Aeoliella mucimassa: one gene and its partner. The protein of the gene in region 1 interacts with the protein of each later gene in a pairwise test. Links are inferred from orthologs where the notes say so. Each region holds a gene or a part of one and is shown on either strand. Other genes may lie near its edges. The genes, in order: rpe and eno.

Region 1 (8,017 bases):
GGTAATGGACAAGCTGGGCGAGCAATTCAAGCGAATCAAGATTGTGTTTGGCGACTTCGCGTACGGTCGATCAGGGTTGCCCGATTGGACCTGGGAAACGTTTGGTTGGATTCTACAAACGGTGCTCAGGCCAGTCGGCCTAAAAGGGTTTGTGGTATTGCCGAAGCGATGGATCGTGGAACGAACTTTCGCCTGGCTGGCCCGACATCGACGGAACAGCAAGGACTACGAAAAAACAACCGCCTCCAGCGAAGCCATCACCTACGTCGCCATGATCAGCCTCATGTCGAAAAGACTGGCCAGCGCGGAAAAGTGAATTTTAAAACACGTTCTTAGAGATGGACGACCAGGCGTTGTACGCGGTGCGTTAAGCGTCGCGCCGATGTTTGCTCCGCATCACCAGATGCAAGCAGCCCCAAACCAGAAAACAAACCATCGCCAGAAACACGATCAGCGCTGCGATGCCTTTCGGGTTCGAGAGCACCGACAGCATGGCGTAGCGAGTAGTATTCGATCGAACCACCGAGAGGTCGTCGAGGCGAACCGTCGACTCGGCCCCGTCGGCCCAAGAGATCGTCATGTAGGTCCAAGAAGGATCGTTGGGATCTATCGCCCAGTCATCAATATAGAGACCTTGATTTCCAAGGATTCGATCGCAAGCAAGTGCTGGCAAAGCTGCAACTGAGAAATCGCTTATCGATCCCACACACCCCGTAGCATCATGAATATAAATCGTAGGACAACCAATATCCGAGTAGGCACTCACTTGAATCACGCGATTACCATCAGGACTGACTTTCGCCAGAGAGACGAATTGGCTGAGCGTCCAGAGGGGAGTGGTCGACCCATCGTTGCGATAGACACCGCTCACAGAATAGGTCGCTTCGAGTCGCCGCATCTCGGCAACGGTGGCCATCCGTTCGGCTTCATCTTCCCAAGAACTGTTGTTTATGAATTCGATCTGCTCTTCCACAGAACTCGGCAATAGCGAGACGAGGATGTACTGGTCGTTTTCCGAAACCGTAGACCAAGACCACTCTTGCGACCAGGAGAGCCCAGCAACGCAGGGATTACCACAGATGGTCAGCGCGACCAACAACTCAGCGAATAGGAGCAAGAGAGAACGATTCATGCCATGATTGCCATCCGAATAGAGCCGAGTTGCAGGCCCCTGCAACATCGACCATTGCCCCGTCGCTACTGGTTCGAAAAGAGGAGCGTTGATTATTGCATGCGCACTACCCCAAGGCAACAAAATGAGAACTCAGGCAATCGGCCTACGACGCATCCCCCGTTCGCAAACTTTAACATTTCGGGGATCGATGGGGGCAATACCGTTTCCTTCAAACCCAACCAAAAATGAACTCCGACTCGTTCAAATATAGATCAGCTGATTTACCAACTCATCCGCCGTCATGGAATTCACCATCTTCAATAAACTCTCCGCTATCGCATACGGACTTCGCCGAATGGCTATCACAACTCCTGCGTGCTGCTTTCCGGTTCGGTACCAGGTATCGACTAGTTTTTCGAAGTCGACTCGATTGTGGGTAACCAGGACCGCGCGATTGTTCGCTGCGTATTCGAGCTGCTGTTGGTCACTGGAACCAACCAGTGAGGCCTCCGTGGTGGTCGTTACGTGGAACGCCCTTGCACGGATCAGTGTGCCAATTGTCACATCCACATCTTCGTCGAGATATAGTTTCGCAAACAACTGGCTCATAGCTATTGAGAGCGGTGGAGTTTTTCTGGCGGGATTTCGTTTTGCTCGATATACCGCTGGATTTCATCCTGATGATCACTGAAATAACTCAATGCATCAAACACCTGGGACAAGGTAAGATGAGGCAGCTTAGTCGGAATTTCTTCCGGTGCGGCGCCCATGCGCCAGATTTCGACGATTGCGCGAACCGAGGTTCTGGTGCCCTCGATAATTGGTTCGCCATTCAGAATCGCCGGATCGGTTGTCACATAGCGATGGCCGGTACGGGTCGACATGGTCGTCTGCTTCCCTTACTTGCCGCAGTAGTCGATCGAGCGGGCGATTTCGCTCTTCATGTCCGATCGCTTTACGATGCGGTCGATGTAGCCATGCTCGAGCAGGAACTCGCTCCGCTGGAACCCTTCAGGCAGCTCCAGGCGAATCGTGGCTTTGATGGTTCGCGGACCGGCGAAGCCGATCAGCGCTTTGGGCTCGGCGAATACCAGGTCGCCCAGCGAGGCAAAACTGGCTGCGACGCCACCCATGGTGGGGTCGGTCAGCACGCTGATGAACAGACCGCCGGCTTCGTCGTACCGCGCGAGGGCGGCCGAGACCTTGGCCATCTGCATGAGCGAGATGATGCCTTCGTGCATGCGGGCACCGCCGCCGGAACCGCTAACGATCACGAGCGGCAAGTTTTGCTCGGTTGCACGTTCCACAAGGCGGGTGAGGCGCTCGCCGACTACCGAACCCATGCTACCCATGATGAACGCCGAGTCGGTAACGCCAACTGCGACGCGACGGGCGCGAATCATGCCGGTGCCGGTGAGGGCGGCATCGCGGAGTCCGGTCCGCTTGCGCTCGTCGACCAGGCGTTCGACGTAGGCCTTCTTATCGAAGAACTCCAACGGGTCGGCCGCCAAGAGGTCGCCGTCCCACTCTTCGAAGGTTCCTTCGTCGAGCAAGGTGCGAATGCGATCGGTCGCGCTGAGATACATGTGGTACCCGCAGACCGGGCAGACATTCATGTTCTCCGCGACAGTCTTGCGGAATACGGTCTCGCCACAGTCGCGGCACCGCAGCCACAATCCGCTCGGCACCCCACGCTTGGGACGAGGTTTCTTGGGTCCGCCTTGCTCCCCAGTGTCTTGAGGATTGTCAGGCTGATCGTGGTTGGTTTTCAATTCGCCGGTTGCCATACGAAACAGTCGGAAAGTTGCGGAAAAAATCTACGTTCGCTGCTGCCATCCTACCAACTCCGGCCCGCAAGCGGGAGGCGGATTCGGCCGGGTAGGCGACGAAAGCGGGAAGGGGCAAGCAGTGGTTTCCAGGGGAAATCGGCCGGTTGCCGTGAAAACCTGCGCTTTCTACGGACCCCCGATTTCTACTTTGACCGGCTTATCCAGCGGGAAAATCTCCCAGCTGCCGGCCGCTTCGAACGATTGCCAAAGGTTGCCCAGGTCGGCCCCAGTCACCACATGGCGCACGATGCTAGCAAGCGGAGCGGGGGCCACCAGCAACGTGGTGGAGTCGGGTTTTACCTTCTTCGTGATTTTGGTCATCACCTCGGCGACGCGATCGGTGATCTTGGGAATCGTCTCCCCTTCGGGGGGGCAGACCGTCGCGGGTTGCTCCTGCCATTTGCGGAACACCTTCGGCTGCTTGAGCTTGACGTCTTCCACCAGCATCCCTTGCCAGAGGCCGTAGTTGATGTTGGTGAGCTTATCGAGCGGGCGCACCTTGAGCGACAGCGCGGCCGACAGGATTTCGCTGGTTTGCACCGATGCCTGGCCGGGCGACGTAAACAGGTTGGTCGCACCGAGCGGGGCCAGTTCCTGCGTAATCGCTTCAATCTGGTCGCGGCCTACCTTGCTCAGAGGAACATCAAGTGTTCCCTGGATACGACCTTGCTTGTCGTATTCGGTAATGCCGGTGTGAACGAGTACAAGTTGTTTCATAGGGAGCGCTTTCCATTCGCGTGGTTCGCCCAAGCTAGCGAGCGGCACGCGGTTGCTAAGCGTTTATCGAATGAGTTGTTCCAATTGCCTAAACCGTTTCTCGTAGTTCTCGCCGCTGGAGATCGCCGAACCGACAACCAGCAAATTCGCTCCCGCCTGGGCGCAGTCGGCAATGGTCTCGAGGTTTACTCCGCCGTCGACTTCCAACAATGCATCCACATCCTCACGTTCGTGCAACGTCCGCAATTTGTCGAGCGCGGTGCGATCGAACTTCTGCCCGCCAAATCCAGGCATGACGCTCATACACAAAATCAAATCGCAATCCGCAGCAACCTGATCGATCTTCTCGAGCGGTGTCGGTGGATTAATCGCGATGCCTGCCAGGGCGCCGAGTTCTCGGATTTCGGCAACCAGGTCGGCCAGCTCCTGTTGGTCGCGGCACACTTCCTCGTGCACGGTCAGTACGTCGGCTCCCGCTTCGCGAAACTGCTTGAGGTACCGCCCTGGGTTCTCCATCATCAGATGCACGTCGAGCGGCAAATCGGTCGATCGCCGCGCGGCTTCGACGATGGTCATGCCAAACGTGAAGTTCGGCACGAAGTGGCCATCCATCACATCCAGGTGCATCAGCTGCGCACCGGCCGCCTGGAGGTCGGCAATCTCTTGCCCCAATTTGGCGTAATCGCAGAGCAATATGGAGGGGGCAATCGCGGGTGCCGCCGACCGTAGCTGCGATTTGATCTGTTCGCGATGGTTGAGCGCAGTCACCAACAACAGGATCTCAGGTAGGAGGAAGGAACAAGCCAGGGCTGCGAAACGTCGATCGTCGGCCCACAAGCAAACCAAATGCTGGTTCGCGAAGGTCAGGCTTGTTTTGTCGCGACCCACACCGTGGGGTCCGAGCAAAGTCCGTTCAGTAAGGATGGTGCAAAAAGGAGCAACGCTTCCATGTTTGCTGCGTCGGCCACGCGCCGACATGCAAAACACGGATTTTACTCGCCACCCCCGGGGGCACGCTACCGCTAATTGGGCGGTTTTAGATGGTTCAAAATCTCGCAGAAAACCCGCACAAATGGCCGCAAACTCAAACACGACAATAACTTGCGACGAATACCCCCAACCAGGGGACGAGCTATCAAACTGGGGGAATCTCGCGGCTCAGGCCACTTCGAACTCGGCCGCCTGCGGTAACTGGTTGATATGGGTCAGCCCAAACACCTTGAGAAACTGCTCGGTCGTGCGATACAGCGGGCGTTTGGGGTTGTCGGCCGGGCGTTCCAAACGCAGCAGGCCCCGGCGGACCAGGCTGTTGGCAAGCGATTGGCTGTTCTGCCCGCGAAGTTCGTTGATGGCTGCTAGCTCGATCGGCTGGCGATACGCCACGACGCTCAACACTTCCATCGCTGTCGGCGTGAGCGTGGTTTGCTTGAGCTTGCCATGGAACTTATCCCGCACCCGCGAGTACTCCTCGCGGAGCACCATTTTGTATCCGCCGGCCGACTGCTCGATGGTCATCGCGCTCGAGTCGGCCAGGTACTCGGCATTCAACTCGTCGACCGCTGTGGCAACTTCCTCGGGCGTGATGTCGCGCATCGTGGCGGCTAGCGCAGCGGCCGACATCGGCTGGTTGTCGGGCCGGCCGACGAACAGCAAGGCCTCGGTAATGGTGCGGGTGTTGGTTGGGGTCTCGCGCGGCGCGGCGTCACTCTTAGCACCGCTCGCCGATGGCTTGCGGCCAAGCATGGCTGCAAACGCATTGGTGAGCCGCCTGATCGACAGCGGCGAGTCCTCGGATTTAGTAGTTTCACGGTCCGACATGCCGGGAATAGTAGTCGGGGCCGAGTTGCCTGGGCAAGGCCAAACACCGGTGCTAGCACCAGGCGATCGAGTACGGTTACCAGCGATCGCCCTCAGGAATCTCGCCATCATGGCGGTTGGCCATCTGGCGATACGCCCGCACGTCGATGTCTTCTCCAATGGTATCGACGGCTCCGTCGGCCAGGCCGAACACCACGACTCCCGAGTGCTGCCCCGCGAATCCTCCGACTCGCTTCGGTGCCTGAGGGTTGCCGCCGAGCAAGCTTCGGGCCAGGAAGCCGGGCGCGACTTCGCGTTCCATGTCGTCACTATCCTCTTGCAGCTGCTCCTGATCGACCTCCGGAGGCATCGCCCCTGCGTCCTTCTCCTCTTCCGAGAGTTCTTTGTTGGGTTTAGTCTCGTCGTCAGCTGCTTCGCCCGCATCCCCTTCGGTCCTATTCCCATCCTCGGCCGACTCGTCGCCGTCGAAATCTTCGTCGAACACGATCTCCCCTTCGACAAAGGTGTCGGCATCCCACTCTTCATCGGTTTCATCCAGGTCGGACTCGCCCCAGTAGTCCATGCCGTACCCACCCGAAGTAGCCCAGGGCAATTCGTCGGGTGTCGAGTACTCGCTCCAACTATTGGAACCACCGTTGATGGTGGTGTTGGGAGCAAAACCGGTGTTGCGAAGCGTTGCCGAGGTACCACTCAACCAGCCAAGGTCGTAATCGTCCGGCAGCTTTTCGCCGATCAAGAACGTGTAGCTGGCGCCGTCTTTGAGGTCTTCGAGATGAATCCGCCGATTCAAGACGAAGGCGCCGTTGTTGTCTTCGTCAATCGGTGCTTCACGATCGTGATGGCAACCCGCGTAGTTGGAAGCCGCCGAATCCATGCCGCCGTAGCTAGGACAGATCAGCAGCTCGATCGTTGTTTGCCGAACCGTGTCGTTGGCCTGGTGGTAAGCACTCAACTGCGGATCGAGGTGCGCCGCGCGGTTTTGCTCGCCGATGTACGGCAGCGTGCGGGCGAGCCAGCTGATGTGATGGCCGTCGGGCAGGTTGTTGATGGGGCCGGTCTTGTTGGTAGTGCCAACCGGCAAGTGATCGTACGCCAACTCGTAGTTGTGGATGCCGAGCACGATCTGCCGCACGTTGTTAATGCAACTGGTACGCCGCGCGGCTTCGCGGGCCGCTTGAATGGCTGGCAACAACAGCGCGACCAGAATGCCGATGATGGCGATTACCACCAGCAGTTCGACCAACGTAAAAGCGGAGCGACGTTTCGCGTACATGGTTGGATATCCTCAATCGTTCAAACGGTTTTGGTAAGTGTTGGCTTTAGTGGTTTGGCGAAACTATTCGCGATTCAACGCTGCCGCAGCCGACTCCGACGCTTCGGGAGTTCCCTCGGCCGGGTAGCGGGCGGTTGCTTTCCATTGGATTTCGCCATCGGAGGGTTCGACTTCAATCGTCACCTGAAACGGCTTGGCGAACTCCACCTCGTCGGCATCGATGGTCCAGGTTTCGCCGGTGTAGCTGTTGTTTGCCAGGTGCTTTGCCCGCGCCCGCTCGAGTGCTGCGTGGGCGATTATTCGGCATTGTCGATGGGTATGTCGCAACCGCGTTTGGCGATGCTCGTCGACGAGCGACCGGACCGCGCCGGCGAGAATCAACATGCTCACCGAAATGATCACGATGACCACCAACAACGTCACCCCCCGCCGAGCTGCAGTGGGTCGCCGCCTGGTTGCAGGTTGCTGCTGCGAGAAAATCATGGCTGGGCCTCCTCGGCTGCTGCGGTGGCTTCGTCCGATACGGCCGGCACGACGATCCGTACCACCGGGAGCGATGGTTCTGCGGAGTCGGCGATCGTCAGCTCGCGGGTGGTCGGCGACTCGCTCCATTGCCAGGTGGTGTACGGTCCGATTGCAAACCGATCGAACTGGTTCTGCGTGTCGCGCGTGGCCTTCAACTGGCAGGCGTCGCCCACGAGTTGCCAGTTGCTCGTGCCAGCTGGGGTCGCAATCGTCAGCAAACTGCCATCCACCGATACTTTGGTCGACTGCTGCAGTTCCACGCGAAGCGATTGCTCCAATCGATCGCAAGCATCCGCACGCAGCGGCCCAGTGCTCGCCTGCTCGCCCCATCGCGAGAGCGACATGAGGAACATGATCGAACCATGCAGCACGATGGTCGTGAGGGTGACCACCGCCAGGCATTCCACCATGGTGTATCCGCGGCGGTGGGATCGCGAGGTTCGTCTCATGGCGAGTCCTCCCCCTCCCCTGCCGGCGGAGCGGACGAGGCTTCGTTGTCATTAGCGATGGGGGCCTCTGTGGCGTCGTACACCCAAGTGGTCAAGCAGATGGGTTGCACGCGATCGTCGCTACCAGGCGTAAGCTTGGCCGTGACGCGCTTGGCCGCGGGGTTCGATTCGTCGACCACCATGGTCTCTAGCGTTGCACGAGGAAACACTTCGGCGACCGCGGTCGGCACCGCCAGCCCGGCAGCCGAGTCGGCGGTGATTTCGTCGTACCGCTGGCTGGTGAACTCGGTGA
Region 2 (7,918 bases), 1.8 Mb from region 1 along the record:
GGTACTTCAAGTTCATCCGCAACTCACCCACCGGGGCGAAGTCATCGTCGTTCTGACCGTAGGAGAACGACTTAGCACGAGACAGCAGGAACGAGTTCACGTCGCCCTGAGTCTTACCCGCACCAGCGAAGCCGGTTTGCTCCCAATCGCGGACGTTGTAACCGAACATGAACTTACCGTCCGATTCCAAAGCCCAGCGACCACGGTTACGCTTCCATTTGAAGCCAAGCTGCGGGCCTACGATGTTATTCACGATTGTAGTATCCCAGCGAGCATCGCCCAGGGCAAAGCCGCCCGTGCCGTTGAAGATGAAGTTGTCGTCCAACTGCAGGAACCGCACACCGTAGCCCCACTCGAAGCTGTTGTTCTGCTTACCAACCAGGAAGTGATCGTTATCCAAGCGGTGAGCGTGCATCATCTCGAAGCCGTTGATCTTCAGCGTATTCTTCAGGTCGACTTGCGAGAAACCGGTAGTCAAGGTGACCAGGTCACCATAGTCGGGGAACACGTTGACGTGGGTGTCAGGAATGTTGTCGCCGTCGGTGTCGAACCACTGTCCACCGTGCTGGCCATCTTCGTCGATGTCGTCGGCAAAGCCGTCGCCATCCCCAATGCCGTTCAAACCACCTTCGTCCACGTCCAAGAATCCAGCGAAGGCTCCTACCGAAGAGCGGAAGGACACAAAGACTGTCTCTTCTGCCAAGGCGTCGTACTCGGCAATCAGATCAGCGATGATTTCCTCGTCGGTCAGATCGTCATCGTCGTTGTCGTCGATAGCTTGATCAATCTGATCCTGTGGAATCGGGAAGTCTTCGAGCCCCATCGAGAACGACTGAACGTTGTCGGGCCCGTTGAGCACGCTGAACAACCAGCCGCTACCTTCGGGCGACCAGTAGCCGAACTCGTAGCGGTCACCAAGATCCCATACAGCTCGTGGCACTGCGTTCTGGATGCTGTTGGTGATTACCATCCGATTGATGGGTTGTCCCGTTTCGGGATCCAGCGGGGTACCACCGTACACGGGGAACGCCAGCTGATCGGTACCGCGATCGCCGACGACAACCCGTTCGCCGGTGGTCACCATACCCATTTTGTCAAAGCGGAAGAAAAATCCGCATTGACAGTCGCTTCCGCGACAATCCAAGTCGAGATCGACCGGATCGAAGAACTGCATGTCCGTACTGCATCCGTAAAATGGACTGCAGCTGTCGTCTAACTGTGCTTTGACGGTTGACGAGAGCCCGAGAGCCAACAAGGCGGTCAGGCAACTAATTTTAATGGAGGAGGCAGACATTTTTTGTTTACTACCCTTTTGCTGAGGCGCGGCCGGTAGGCGCTTATCCACTGCGCCACCCCGATGTTGGAGTTTGTCTGTGTGGGTAGTATCGGAACAGACGGTCGTAGGAGTTGAACAACTTTGGTAAGGAGTAACGAAAATACCGGATGCTCTGGTAATGCTGCCCGGACGAATTGCCCCCCAGCACCATCAGGGCCTATACTTTCAGGTACATCTGCCCGCAAAAAGGCGACTGAAACAACGCCCATTCCCCGCGTTTCGAGGTTAAAACCCCATGAATCACCGATTCCGCTTCCATCCCACGTTTCCGGTGCTATCGCTTTGCTGGGCCCTCGTGCTATCGCTGCTGGCACTGGCCAGCGGAAATCGCGTCTTTGCTCAAGCAACTGCTACCGAGGAAGCGGCCGAAGAGAAAACCGCCGAGCAGGCGCCCGGCGCCGAGTGGGTTCGCATCCAAAAGGACGACAAAGGCCGCCCTACGGCCATGCAGGTGGCCATTGTTCGCTACAAGGCCACCGATAAGTCTCCTTACAAGGGTGCTGTCGTCGACCTCGTAGGGGCCGTGCACGTGGGCGACAACGCTTACTATTCGAAGCTGAACGACAAGTTCGAATCGTACGACGCCCTGCTTTACGAGCTGGTAGCCCCGCAAGGCACCGTGATCGAACGCGGCACCAAGGCGTCGAATCGCCATGCGCTCGGCGCCATGCAAAACGGCATGAAGGACATGCTCAAGCTGGAACACCAGCTCGAGAAGGTCGACTACACGAAAAAGAACTTCGTACACGCGGACATGTCGCCTGATCAGTTCTTTCAAAGCATGGAAGACCGCGGCGAGAGCATCTTCACGATGTACTTTCGCCTGATTGGGCAGTCGATCGCTCAACAGAGCCGCATGACCGCCGAGGGAGCCACGCCCGACATCGACATGATGAAGGCCATGTTCGCCAAGGACCGCTCGCGGCAGCTCAAAATCGCCATGGCGAAGCAAATGGCCGAAATGGAGTCGCTGCTCACCGCCTTCGGCGGCGAGGAAGGCTCGACGCTCATCTCCGAGCGGAACAAAGCCGCCCTCAAGGTGCTCTCCGAGCAGCTCGATGCTGGCAAGCGGAACATCGGCATCTTCTACGGTGCTGGGCACATGTCCGACATGGGCGAGCGGCTCGAGAAGGAGTTCCACATGGAGCCTGTCCAGGAGGAATGGCTCGACGCCTGGGACCTCACCGCCGAGTAGCCTGCACTGCATGCACCTAGCGGCATGCAATGCCCTCCAACGCTCTTGGTTTAGTCCTCCAATACGTTCGAGTTGCTAGCAGCCGTAGTCTGTTTAGCCGATAGCATTTGCGAAAGGCTAAGGAACATTCCTCCCGCGGTGCCGACGATGGCCATGATGTAGCCGATGCCCAGGCTGGCGTTGCCGCCGAGCGCGGCGAAGATGCCGGTCGCCAGGTACAGGGTCACCACGCCCAATATCAGAACCGGAGTAACCGACGGGATGTTCGTCACGCTGGCAATGTTGAGCCCTACGAGGCCGATCGCTGAGATGGCGGCCGTCACGAGCAGCCAAATCGGCAACTGCACTCCCAGCGTGATATGACCGTTCAGCCCGGTCACTTTCATCGATACTGGCAGCATGTTGGACATGGGAAAGTTCATTGCAGTGTCGCCGAACGGGGATCCGTTGAAGCTAACGGTCGGATTTTGAATGGTCATCCAGGTCAAAGGTAGCGAAAAGACGAGCAATACGCCGGCGATGACGCAGAGGACGATTTGGTTGTTATTCGCTTGATTCATAGGTTTTCCCTCCCATAACTAGAAAATGCGTATGACCAGCCATGCGGCTAGCCATACGCATTTCGCTATGGGAGTCACGATCTTGGTGTAAAACACCGACGATCGTGCTTACTTCAACTTCGCGGCGAACTTGGGTCCCCCGTACAGGGCAGTCGTGCCGAGCATCTCTTCGATGCGGAGCAACTGGTTGTACTTGGCCATCCGGTCGCTACGACTGGCCGAGCCGGTCTTGATCTGGCCGGTTGCCAAGGCCACGGCCAGGTCGGCGATGGTGCTGTCTTCGGTCTCACCGCTACGGTGCGACGAAATGCTGGTGTAGCTGTTGTCGTGAGCCAGGTTGATCGCGTCGATCGTCTCGGTCAGGGTGCCGATCTGATTCACCTTGATCAGGATCGAGTTGCCGATGCCTTCGTCGATACCGCGTTGCAAGCGTTCGACGTTGGTCACGAACAGGTCGTCGCCCACCAGCTGGCACTTGTCACCGATCTTGTCGGTCAGTTGCTTCCAACCGGCCCAGTCGTCTTCGCTGCAGCCGTCTTCGATGCTGCAGATCGGGAACTTATCGACCCAGCTAGCCAGCAGGTCGACCATGCCGGTCGGATCAAGCTCTTTGCCGTCGATCTTGTAGATGTTCTTGTCGCTATCAAAGAACTCCGTGGCAGCACAGTCCATGGCGAACCAAACCTGCTCGCCCGGCTTGTAGCCAGCCTTTTCGATCGCGGTCAAAATCACGTCGAACGCTTCGGCGTTGGCCTTCAGGTCGGGAGCAAAACCACCTTCGTCACCAACCGAGGTGTTCAGGCCCTTTTCGCTGAGCACCTTCTTCAGGTTGTGGAAGATCTCGCAACCCGCACGCAGTGCTTCGCTGAAGCTATCGAAGCCCAGCGGCATCACCATGAACTCTTGGATGTCGACCGAGTTATCCGCGTGCTCACCGCCGTTGAGGATGTTCATCATCGGGGCCGGCAGCAACCGGGCGTTCGAACCACCCAGGTAGCGGTACAAAGGCAGCCCGCAGAACTTGGCAGCAGCGTGGGCGGCAGCCAGCGAAACGCCAAGAATGGCGTTGGCACCGAGGTTTTTCTTGTTGGGGGTACCGTCCATTTCGATCATGGTCTGATCGAGCGCGGCCTGATCCAAGCCGTCCATGCCTTCGAGTTCGTCGGCAATCTTCTCGTTCACGTTGGTGACCGCAGTCTGGACACCCTTGCCGAGGAAGTAGTCTTTGTCGCCGTCGCGAAGCTCCCAGGCTTCGTGAGCACCGGTGCTGGCACCGCTCGGCACCGCGGCGGTACCCACCGAGCCGTCGGCCAGGGTCACGTCGACCTCAACGGTCGGATTGCCCCGGCTGTCGAGGATTTGGCGTGCATGAATGTCGATGATTGTGGACATCTAAAACCTCTTTGATGTATGTGGAGTGCGGGGTGGATAAGACCGTACCGCGGGCTTCAAAAAGCGATGCATTTCCCGCTATTGTATGGCAGTCCCGCAGGGTGTCGAGGGTCGGCGAGTAGTCCGGCGGGGGGACATTCGCGGCGGTTTTTCCGCAGTGCGTGCCTATCTGGCCCACCTTGCTCGCGGAGGCGAATCGCGGCCTTGCTTCGCCCGCAAATTTGCCGCTTTAGGCTGTGCGGAACCATACCCAGCGGGTTCCATATCCGCACATCGGAATCGCGCAGGTGAAAGCCTTTCCAACGATTCATCCCTCGACGATTGTGCCCCCACTGCATTTGCCCCCAAATGGCCAAAACGCGATCGTGGGGGCAATTCTTACGACGATGCCTCAAGTTGCAATGCGTTGAGCGACAGTCACTTACAAGTTTCATGATCGACGTAAGTCCAAACAAAAGCCCCCACACCGGGGGCACAACACGATAATAAAGGGGCCAATCGCCCCCTCCAAACCAACAACACATATAACCATTTGTACACTGCACCCATTAGAGCAAATCGCCGCCCGATTGCAAGCATTATTCTTGGCCATTTGGGTGCGAGTCGAGCGGCTGAAGTCGCTTGATTTTGTTGCCTCGCTCCTTGGAACACCTTAGAATCACGCGAGACGCAGAGGCAGTTGCTGCAAGCATCCGCCGCGCCGCATGGATGACTTCACACACCGATCGGGGGATAGCGATGCGATTGACTAGAGTTCTTTGTGCCGGGATGGCTTGTCTCATGGTTCAGGCAGTCGCCTTCGGAGACGAACCCGCCTCCCCGACAAATTCCCTGGTCAAAGTGATCCGCGAGGCGCAAGCCATGAATGGCGTGAGTATGGAAATCCATCGCGTCGAGATCGCCGGCTTGGTGGTCAACGACCAGGGAGCACCGGTCGCCGATGCGACCGTGATGGCCGTCGGCACGCCCGACCAGTATGGCTTCGGCTACGAACGCTCGCCGGTCGAAGCGACCACCAACGCGTCGGGCGAGTTTGCCATGGTGCTCGAAGTGCTAGTGCTTCGCGACTCGTCGCAGCAAGTCGGCAAGCAAGCGGTCGGAGAGTTCTGCGTGTTCGCCATCGCCGATGGCTATGGCTTTACCTGGGCGGAGGAGTGCACGTTTCGCCCCGAGCCGATGCCTGCCAGCTTGCGCGAAGCGGCCACCAAATCGCTTACTGGTTTCTATCAAGACTTCAGCCCCGCGGTAAAACTCACGCTGGAACCGCCAGCAGTGTTCGAGGGGGTGATCTCCGACGATCAAGGCAATCCGCTTCCCAACGCCCGCATTCAGGCAGGGGTGGTGAATGGTCCGCCCGAGGGGCAAGGTCGGGAAATTCGCGGTTGTCGCCTGGAGAATGAATCAGGCACCACTTCCACTTTTGTGGCTATTGATGTGCTTCCCGCCAACCTCCGCGACACTCGCACCGACGAATTGGGCCACTTCTCACTGCCGCAACTGCGAACCGACACCACCTACATGGCCTTGATCGATCCCGGCCCGGAGTACGACGCCAAGCAGCTCACACTCCTCACAGGTGATCCTCCAGCCAACGCGGATATTCGCCGCACTATTTCTACCAGCGACGGCATCTACTCCGGCCAGTTCGCCTGCCCGCGCGATGTACGCATTCACCTGGTCACCGCCGAGGGAGAGCCCATCGCGGGAGGATGCGTGCTGGCCCACGCCAAGCGGCAAGCGAGGTACGCGGGCACAAACAGTCGGACCAACGAACGTGGTATCGCCGAACTAAGGATTCTTCCAGGCGAGTACACGCTGCTGCTCGATCCCCCGCTCGACGCGCCGCTGCTGCCGAGAAAAGCGATGCTAACCGTGGGGGACGAAGCCTCGCGAGAATTGCAGTACTGCTTGCCCGCAGCCGCGACGCTACGCATTCATGCGGTGCACGAGGACGATGACTCCGCCATTGCTGATATTCGCTTCCGTTACCAAACCGACTCGATGGACGAACCACAGCTGCTCAGCACGCAGCAAGTCGCCAGCGATTATCGAGGGACCGATAGCGAGGGAGTGCTGGAGGTGCAATTGCCGCCGGGCGAGGTGACGTTGCTCACCGAAACCAACCCGCGGGGGCTGACGCCGGTGCAGTCGAAGTCGGACCCAATCGTACTCGTCGCGGGCGAAGCGCATGACTACGAGTTTCGCTTCGACCGTTCCCGACGAAATCCAGCAGCTACGAACCAAGTGCTGGTCGCCGACTCGACATCTCCAGCTGAGATGGCAGCAGAGATCTCCAGACAGCGAATCCTTCTGGCTAGCTCCAAAGGCACCTTTACGGCCAACTTATTTCGAGGTACCTGCGAGGCATCGCTGGAGGAAGTGAAAACGACTCTCGATGCAGTTCCGGCAGCAGCCGTGCCCGACATCCGCGAGTTGTACAAGCAGTGGACCGGCCAGCCGCTTCGCATGGCCACTCAACGCACCACGTTCGATGGCCTCCGCTGCAAAAATGAAACGGTCACGACTTCTCCCGAGTCTACCCCACCTTTAGCAGCGGATTACGTTCTGTTTAATGGAAGCGAAGGAGTAAACTACGACGATACCAATCAACAGGTCGATCTGTTTCCCCAACGCTCCTTCCATTTTGCCATGAATCGACTGTCGAATTTGACGGAGTTGATGCCGCCCCTTTTGAAGGATGGCGAAGTGATCGGCGACCAATATGTCTTTTTATTGAAGGAAGAGACTGAAACTTTTGAGCTCGTTGCCAACGCGAAGACCGGCCATCTGCATCGCAAATCGACTGTTTTTTCGACGGGCTATGGGAAGTTCATCTGGCAGTTCGGCTCGCAAGAGTACGACAATGGTCTGCGACTCCCCAAACTGTTGGTCGAGATTCAGTCGCGAGAAGGCAAGATAGGTATCTTGCGAATCGTGGAACCGACGAGCGTGGAGCTTGTCGACGAGTTGCCCGCCGACGCGTTTGCATCCCCCGTGCCGGCCGATACGACGGTGGTCGACTACCACAAGATGTTGACCGACGATCCGAACCGACCCAATGTGTATCGCTTGAACGGTCCGGTGACCGACCTCAGCCGATACGCACTGCAGGAGCGCCCCGTTGTGGAGCCAACCACTCCCAAGCAGTCGCAACACCAAGCGGCCCCCTTCACCGTCGCGGGTTGGGTGGACCAGCAGGGCGCGATCGATGCGGTCGACACTTCAGGCAAACTGGTACTCGTGCAGTTTTGGGCAAACTGGTGCCCCCAGTGCGAAAAACAAATCGCCGACATGAACAAGGCTGTCGCCACGTTTGCCGACCAACCCGTGGTGGTGCTGGCGATCCATGCGTCAGAAATGCCCGAAGACAACTTGGTTGCCTACGCAAAGAAGTATCGCATCACCTACCCGCTTGCCATCGACGACCACCAGGCA

The links.
Region 2: the proteins of rpe (region 1) and eno interact in binary tests that used the Escherichia coli proteins (3 or more experiments, as listed by UniProt). The link is inferred for Aeoliella mucimassa from one-to-one orthologs.

What each region holds. Positions count from the first base shown.
Region 1 is NZ_CP036278.1:297,733-305,749, reverse strand. What follows is about bases 2,637-5,600. They hold rpe (ribulose-phosphate 3-epimerase), read right to left. Parts: upstream 4,549-5,600; coding sequence 3,724-4,548; downstream 2,637-3,723. Other genes in these bases: Pan181_RS01155 (DUF1559 family PulG-like putative transporter), read right to left, coding at 5,555-5,600; scpB (SMC-Scp complex subunit ScpB), read right to left, coding at 4,819-5,478; Pan181_RS01170 (histidine phosphatase family protein), read right to left, coding at 3,070-3,660; accD (acetyl-CoA carboxylase, carboxyltransferase subunit beta), read right to left, coding at 2,637-2,901. Also shown: Pan181_RS01195 (IS5 family transposase), read left to right, coding at 1-316; Pan181_RS01190 (hypothetical protein), read right to left, coding at 368-1,132; Pan181_RS01185 (DUF5615 family PIN-like protein), read right to left, coding at 1,376-1,723; Pan181_RS01180 (DUF433 domain-containing protein), read right to left, coding at 1,726-1,998; more of accD, read right to left, coding at 2,014-2,636; more of Pan181_RS01155, read right to left, coding at 5,601-6,751; Pan181_RS01150 (type II secretion system protein), read right to left, coding at 6,815-7,234; Pan181_RS01145 (hypothetical protein), read right to left, coding at 7,231-7,725; Pan181_RS01140 (type II secretion system protein), read right to left, coding at 7,722-8,017. UniProt on the Escherichia coli protein: Catalyzes the reversible epimerization of D-ribulose 5-phosphate to D-xylulose 5-phosphate.
Region 2 is NZ_CP036278.1:2,079,228-2,087,145, reverse strand. What follows is about bases 2,342-5,206. They hold eno (phosphopyruvate hydratase), read right to left. Parts: upstream 4,484-5,206; coding sequence 3,200-4,483; downstream 2,342-3,199. Other genes in these bases: Pan181_RS08375 (hypothetical protein), read right to left, coding at 2,582-3,091; Pan181_RS08380 (hypothetical protein), read left to right, coding at 2,342-2,531. Also shown: Pan181_RS08385 (BBP7 family outer membrane beta-barrel protein), read right to left, coding at 1-1,174; more of Pan181_RS08380, read left to right, coding at 1,572-2,341; Pan181_RS08365 (redoxin domain-containing protein), read left to right, coding at 5,345-7,918. UniProt on the Escherichia coli protein: Catalyzes the reversible conversion of 2-phosphoglycerate (2-PG) into phosphoenolpyruvate (PEP). It is essential for the degradation of carbohydrates via glycolysis.